2 regions of the Faecalibacterium duncaniae genome follow, and region 2 is predicted to be linked to the other one. Evidence: riboswitches for the same ligand, from Rfam matches in the RefSeq annotation. Region 2 holds a riboswitch; the other holds the start of a gene.
What was found. Region 2 has a riboswitch for thiamine pyrophosphate ahead of thiW (energy coupling factor transporter S component ThiW). Riboswitches for the same ligand answer to the same signal wherever they lie in the genome.
Positions count from the first base shown of each region.

Region 1: it holds a riboswitch for thiamine pyrophosphate, as region 2 does, so the genes downstream of both, thiT (energy-coupled thiamine transporter ThiT) here and thiW (energy coupling factor transporter S component ThiW) in region 2, are expected to answer to the same signal.

Region 1 covers NZ_CP048437.1:1,060,194-1,063,592, forward strand. Annotated here, with positions in the region: gene GXM22_RS05085 (hypothetical protein) at 411-749, shown strand; tRNA gene GXM22_RS05090 (tRNA-Ala) at 858-933, opposite strand; gene thiT (energy-coupled thiamine transporter ThiT) at 1,079-1,651, opposite strand; TPP riboswitch at 1,740-1,842, opposite strand; gene GXM22_RS05100 (sporulation transcriptional regulator SpoIIID) at 1,953-2,198, shown strand; gene sigG (RNA polymerase sporulation sigma factor SigG) at 2,235-2,999, opposite strand; gene GXM22_RS05110 (sigma-70 family RNA polymerase sigma factor) at 3,210-3,399, opposite strand, start outside.
Region 2 covers NZ_CP048437.1:327,509-330,907, reverse strand. Annotated here, with positions in the region: gene thiE (thiamine phosphate synthase) at 1-74, opposite strand, end outside; gene thiM (hydroxyethylthiazole kinase) at 61-882, opposite strand; gene thiW (energy coupling factor transporter S component ThiW) at 895-1,410, opposite strand; TPP riboswitch at 1,591-1,697, opposite strand; gene GXM22_RS01450 (SPFH domain-containing protein) at 1,879-3,168, shown strand; gene GXM22_RS01445 (Trm112 family protein) at 3,183-3,399, shown strand, end outside.

The DNA of each region.
Region 1 (3,399 bases), 730 kb from region 2:
AGCGCCCCTGCGCGGCTGGGCAAAGATGCTTACATTATTTGGTTGTTACGATCCCATTTCTTCATAGACAGGACACTTGAGACAAATTTGGTGGGCTATCTCCCAACTGCAAGGCGGCTTGTCGTCGCCCTTCAGGCAGAGAATGTCATCGCCAATATTGGAGACCTCGAAGCATAGTCCACAGTCGATTTTTCGATTGTAAATGGGACAAAACCATTCTTCGAGTTTTACATCGTCACTAATGCGGAATTCCATGCTTTTTGACCACCTCCATCAATTTCTTTCCGCCCTCGTCCAACGGGCCAATGCTGGATACGTTTCCGTCCTGCCCAACGGCAACAAAGCCAAGCTCGGAATAATAACAGGTTTGAGTGCCATTGCGCTGAGACATTGCAACCTTGGAAGAACGAATGATGCATTCTGTATCCATCGGTCCCATGCCACGCTCTGCCCAGTACTACAAAACGTACGTGCTTGCAAAGTTCAAAACGTTGGGCGCTGGCGGGGATTCGATAAGCTTACCTCTGGTCTTTATTGTACCAGTTTCCCGCATCTGCTGCAACTCTGTATTGGCTGCATCGAAACGTTTTTGTTTACGGGCAATGAAGCCAACCTTACTGCTGGCACTGCTACCAAACCCTGCCACGTTGGTGCGGGCGCTGTCGGCTCTGCCGTCGGCCTTGGCATGGAGCTGGCGGCACGGCGCGGAAAACACTGCAGGTGTTAAATCAGATAACGGTTTCGTTTGAGATCGGGGGTGTCACTGGCCCGCCTGCATGGCGAGCGGTGCACCCCTGATCTTTTTGCCGGAACAAAAAAGAAAAGCACCGTACTTCCTACGAAGTACAGTGCTTTTTTGGTGGAGAATAGCGGGATCGAACCGCTGACCTCTTGCATGCCATGCAAGCGCTCTCCCAGCTGAGCTAATCCCCCACATATTCGGTTGGTGTCTTGCGACGTGAGTTATTATACCAGCCGGGCGGGCGGTTGTCAACACCCAATTTGAAAAAGTTTGCAAAAACAAAAAAGCCCTGCCGGGCACAGAGCCGGGCAGGGCGCGGAACAAAGTGAGGATGGGTTAGGCCTTTGCGTGCTGGCGGTCAAAGATCTGCGGAGCCACACGGCAGAGCAGAACGGCGGCCACCATGGTCAGCAGGGTCTCAGGCAGCATGTAGCTGCCGTTGTACACCAGGCTGTAAGTCCAGGCAGACAGGCCTTCGTTCAGGTTGCCCCAGACCAGCACACCGGACAGGAAGCTGCACATAAAGCGCAGGAAGCCTGCCATAAAGGTGCCCACGGCCACGCCGACCATCCGGTTCTTGAAGGGGCGGGCAAAGAACTCGGCAGTGCCCAGCGCCATAAAGGCCACCAGATAGTCCAGCAGGACTTCACCCAGGAAATACAGGAAGGTCGGGGTCGGGGGTGCCCAGAAGCCCAGCAGCATCTGCAGGCAGCCGTTGACAAAGCCGGTGAACAGGCCCCACTTCACGCCGTGGCGGAAGGAGACCAGCACAAAGGGCAGCATGCTCAGCAGGGTAACGCTGCCGCCGTTGGGCAGGGTGAAGAACTTGATGTTGCTCAGCACGGTGCCAATGGCGATCATCAGGGCGCACTCCACAAGAATGCGGGTCTTGGAATAGGTTTTTGACATGGGAGATTCCTCTTCTCAGATAATAGTACACAAAAACAAATGCACCCGCACAAAAAGGCAGGCGCATGGGCTTCGTTTGTGAAGAGGGTGGACCTTTCCGCAAACTACCTACGCCGGCATTACCCGGATCAGGTTCGAGGGTACTCCGCTCAGGTGCGGATCTCAGCTTTTCAGCGCCCCTGTTTTTATGTCCAGCTCCCAGTATAGCGGCCAGCGCCCAAATGTCAAGCCCCGGCGGGCATATTGGCGGCTGATGGCTCATATTTTTTAGGGAGACCGCAAACAGGGGAGGCGTGACCGGATGAACGTGGAGCCGGAGCAGCGTGCGGCGCTGCTGGGAGAGTACATTGCAGAGCACAGTGCCACGGTGCGGGCAGCCGCCCGGGCGTTCGGGTGCAGCAAATCAACGGTGCACAAGGACGTATCCACCCGCCTGCGGGCCGTGGATGCGGCCCTGTTTGCCCGGGTGCAGGCCGTGCTGGCCCGCAACAAGGCCGAGCGCCATCTGCGGGGCGGGGCGGCGACCAGACGCAAATACAAAAAGTAGGAGAGCGGTGCAGGGAGGCCTGTGCCGCTCTCCTGTTTATTTGTGCCGGAACTGCTCCAGCGCGGCCTTTTCCAGCCGGGAGACCTGCGCCTGGCTGATGCCGATCTCCCGCGCCACCTCCATCTGGGTCTCGCCCTTGAGGTAGCGCAGCTCCATGATCCGCTTTTCGCGCGGGGTCAGCCCGGCCACGGTCTGCCGGAACTCCAACCCACTGATCCAGCTGTCCTCGCTGTCCGGGTCGCGCACCTGATCGATGACATACATGGCATCGCCGCCATCGGTGTAAAGGGGCTCTTCCAGGCTGATGGGCTCCACCACTGATTCCAGCGCCGCGTTCACCTCCCGGCGGGAAAGTCCTGCCTGCCGGGCTACCTCGTCCACGGTGGGCTCCCGGCCCAGCTGCTTTTCCAGCGCCTCCCGGGCCTGCATGGCCTTGTAGGCGGCATCGCGCAGGCTGCGGCTGACCCGCAGGGCGTTGTTGTCCCGCAGGAAGCGCCGGATCTCCCCGATGATCATGGGCACGCCGTAGGTGGAAAACCGCACCGGCTGGGCCGGGTCAAAGTTGTCGATGGCCTTGATGAGCCCGATGCACCCCACCTGAAACAGGTCGTCCAGATTCTCCCCCCGCTGCGCGAACCGCTGCACCACGCTCAGGACAAGCCGCAGGTTGCCCTCGATCATAGCCTGCCGGGCGGCGGCATCGCCTGCCCGCGCCCGGGTGAGCAGCTGCCGCTTTTCCGCTTCGGAAAGCACCGGCAGCTGGGCCGTGTCCACCCCGCATAATTCCACTTTGTTGTACATCCCCCGAACCTCCGGTTACGTTGATACCGGAAGTATGGTCACGGAACGTGCGGGGAATACGAGGAACTTTTTGGAGACTAAACCCCTCAGTCACGCTTTGCGTGACAGCCCCCCTAATAGTGGGGCCCTTGGCAGTACCCATAAAGTTACCCATTATGCCAAAGCCGCCCCTATTAGGGGCGGTGGCATCCCGCAGGGATGTCGGTGGGGTTACTCCCGCTCCAGCACCTCTTTTAGCTGACGGATGATCCGCTTTTCCAGCCGGGAGATGTAGCTTTGGCTGATGCCAAGGGCATCGGCGGCTTCCTTCTGGGTGTGCTCCACGCCGTCTACAAGGCCGAAGCGCAGCTCCATGATCTGCCGCTCCCGGGGGGCCAGCTGCTCCACGGAGCGCCGGAGG
Region 2 (3,399 bases):
TAGAGGGTCTGACCGCCCACCCAGGCACGGTCGGTGACGGCGTAGAGCCGCATATATTCTTCAGCGCACTTCATACTTGGCACCCTCTTCCAGCTGAGCCGGAGTCATATGATAAATGGCATCAATGATGTAATTGCGGTAGGTGGCGTTGCCGTCCAGCGGGGTCAGCCGTGCATGGGCGATCTCGCCCGCAAGGCCCATGGCGCAGACGGCGGCAGCAGCAGCCTCCAGCGGCTGGCCGGGGTTGGCGGTGATAAAGGCCGCCGTCAGGGCAGAGAGCTGGCAGCCCGTGCCGGTGATGGCGCTCATCATCGGGTGGCCGTTGCGGATGCAGTAGGCTTTTGCCCCATCGGCCACGATGTCAATGGCACCGGTAATGGCCACAACGGCACCGGTCTTTGCGGCAAATGCCTTGGCAAAGGCCACCGCGCCGTCCAGATTTTCCTCGGTGACCCTGTCGGCCACATCGGCATCCACGCCCTTGGTGGTGCCCGCGCCGGAAGCCAGTGTCTTTACCTCGGAGATGTTGCCCCGGATGACCGTGAACCGCACCTCGTCCAGCAGGCGGTAGGCCGTCCCGGTGCGCAGGGCGGAAGCGCCTGCGCCCACGGGGTCCAGCACCACGGGGTGGCCCAGTGCATTGGCCTTTCTGCCTGCCTTGAGCATGGATTCAATGGTGCGGCTGTTCAGGGTGCCGATGTTGATGTTCAGCCCGCCGCAGATGGTGGTGATATCCTCCACCTCGGCAGCATCGTCGGCCATAATGGGCGAAGCACCGCAGGCCAGCACCATATTGGCGCAGTCGTTCACGGTGACGTAGTTGGTGATATTATGAATCAGGGGGCTTTTGGTGCGGACATTGGCAAACTGCTCTGCAAACATGACGCACCCCCGTCAGGAAAGGCTGCTCTGCATGGAGCGCAGGGCACCGGAGTGCTGCAGGCTGTACACCAGCACACCCGCAATAACCGCACCCACAGCGGTGGAGATGAGGAAGGGCACGATGTAGGCATAGAACGCGATGTCACCGGCGCTCTTGCCCATCAGGCAGATGGCCACCGGGTAAGCACACAGGCCGCCCAGAATGCTGGTGCCGAACACCTCGCCCACCAGGGTGGCGATCAGGTTTTTGGTCTTTGCGTAGACCAGGCCGCAGAGCAGGGCACCAAACATGCTGCCCGGGAAGGCCATCAGGCTGCCCAGACCCAGGATATTGCGGAGCAGCGAAGCCACAAAGGCCACGCCCACGCCCCACCAGGGACCCAGCAGCACGGCGCAGAGCACATTGACCATGTGCTGCACGGGGGCGCACTTGCTGCCGAACATCGGGAAGCTGAACACACTGCCAACCACGCACAGGGCGCAGAACATTCCAGCGAGAGCCAGCTTTTTCACAGAGAATTTTTTCATTGGAAACTCCTCTTTCTCAAAAAGCGGTCGAGGCTTGCTGGCCTCCTCTCACGCCGGAACACGGCTTCCCATCGCAGTTATTTCAAGGCTCAGGGCGCTCCCCCTCAGCCCGGAGCCGCCCGTTGCGGCGGCTTGCGGCAACAAAAAACAGGAGACACCACAGCGGTGCCTCCTGCAAAAAATCATTTTCCTATGACTTCCTACGGCGGCATTATCCGCATCAGGTCAAGGGTCGAAGTTTGGTTACTTCCTCTCAGCCCGCCTCACGAGCTCCCCTGTGTTTTGTTTTTCGTAGGGTATTGTACACCCGCCGGGGCAAAAAAGCAAGAACAAGTTTTTCTTTCGCCTTTTTGCCAAATCGCTTTTACAATTTTCCGGATTATGTTATACTTGTCCCAAATTTCGCAGCGCCCGGGGGAGCCATTCCCCGTTTTGGGACACTGCCCGGCACAAAAGGAGATTGAAGTTATGGGTCTCATCAAAGCAGCCATGGGCGCAGCATCCGGCGTGATGGGCGACCAGTGGAAGGAATATTTTTATTGTGACGCTCTGCCTGCGGAGGTGCTGGCCGTCAAGGGCCAGAAGCGGACCAATGGCCGCTCCGCCAACCGGCACGGCAGCGAAAACGTCATCTCGGACGGCTCTGTGATCGCCGTGGCCGACGGCCAGTGCGTGCTGATCGTGGAGCAGGGCAAGGTGGTGGACCTCTGTGCTGAGCCCGGCGAGTACACCTACAGCACCGGCACCCAGCCCTCCCTGCTCAGCGGCGGGCTGAAGAACATCGACAGCGTGTTTGCCGAGCTGGGCAAGCGGTTCAGCTTTGGCGGGCAGGCCGGTTCCGACCAGCGCATCTATTATATCAATACCCGGGAACTCACCGGCAACAAGTACGGCACCCCCAACCCGGTGCCTTTCCGGGTGGTGGACCAGCGCGCCGGCATCGATATCGACATCGGCATCCGGTGCTTCGGCGAATACAGCTACCGGGTGGTCAACCCCATCCTGTTTTACACCAATGTCTGCGGCAATGTGGAAAACGCCTACACCCGCGACGCGCTGGACGGCCAGCTCAAGACCGAGCTGATGACCGCCCTGCAACCCGCCTTTGCCCGGATCAGCGAGCAGGGCATCCGCTACTCCGCCCTGCCCGGCCACACCGCCGAGCTGGCCGAGGCCCTGAATCAGGAGCTGAGCGCCAAGTGGAGCAGGCTGCGCGGCATCGAGATCGTCTCTCTGGGCGTTTCCGGTGTCAAGGCCAGCGAAGAGGACGAGCAGATGATCAAGGAGCTGCAGCGCAGTGCGGCCTTTATGGACCCCACCCGCGCCGCCGCGCATCTGGTGGGTGCACAGGCCTCCGCCATGCAGACTGCCGCCTCCAACACCGCCGCCGGTCCCGCCATGGCCTTTATGGGGATGAACCAGGCCGCTGCAGCGGGCGGTGTCAACGCCCGGGATCTCTACCAGATGGGCGGCCAGCAGACCGCCGCGCAGCCTCAGGCCGCACCAGCCGCTGGCTGGACCTGCAGCTGCGGCCACACCGGCAACACGGGCAAGTTCTGTGCCGAATGCGGCAAGCCCCGGCCCGAAGCCCCGGCTGTCTGGGTGTGCAGCTGCGGTGCAAAGAACAGCGGCAAATTCTGCTCGGAGTGCGGCAGACCCCGGCCCGCCGCCAAGTGCGCCAACTGCGGCTTTGTGCCCGCCGACCCAGCCAACCCGCCCAAGTTCTGCCCCGAGTGCGGCAAGCCCTTTGGGGCCTGAGAGGGGTCTGACGCATGGCTGAAAAGACAACGAATTATCAGTGCCCGGCCTGTACCGGCCCCCTGCACTACGATGGTGCCAGCGGCAAGCTGGTCTGCGATTACTGCGGCTCGGCCTACGACGTAAAGGACATCGAGGCCCGCTACGCCAAAAAGCAGGCCGCTGCCGACACTGCCGCCGAGGGCGATGCCAAAAAAGCCGCCCGCCTGCCCCGGCAGGACAGTCCGGTGT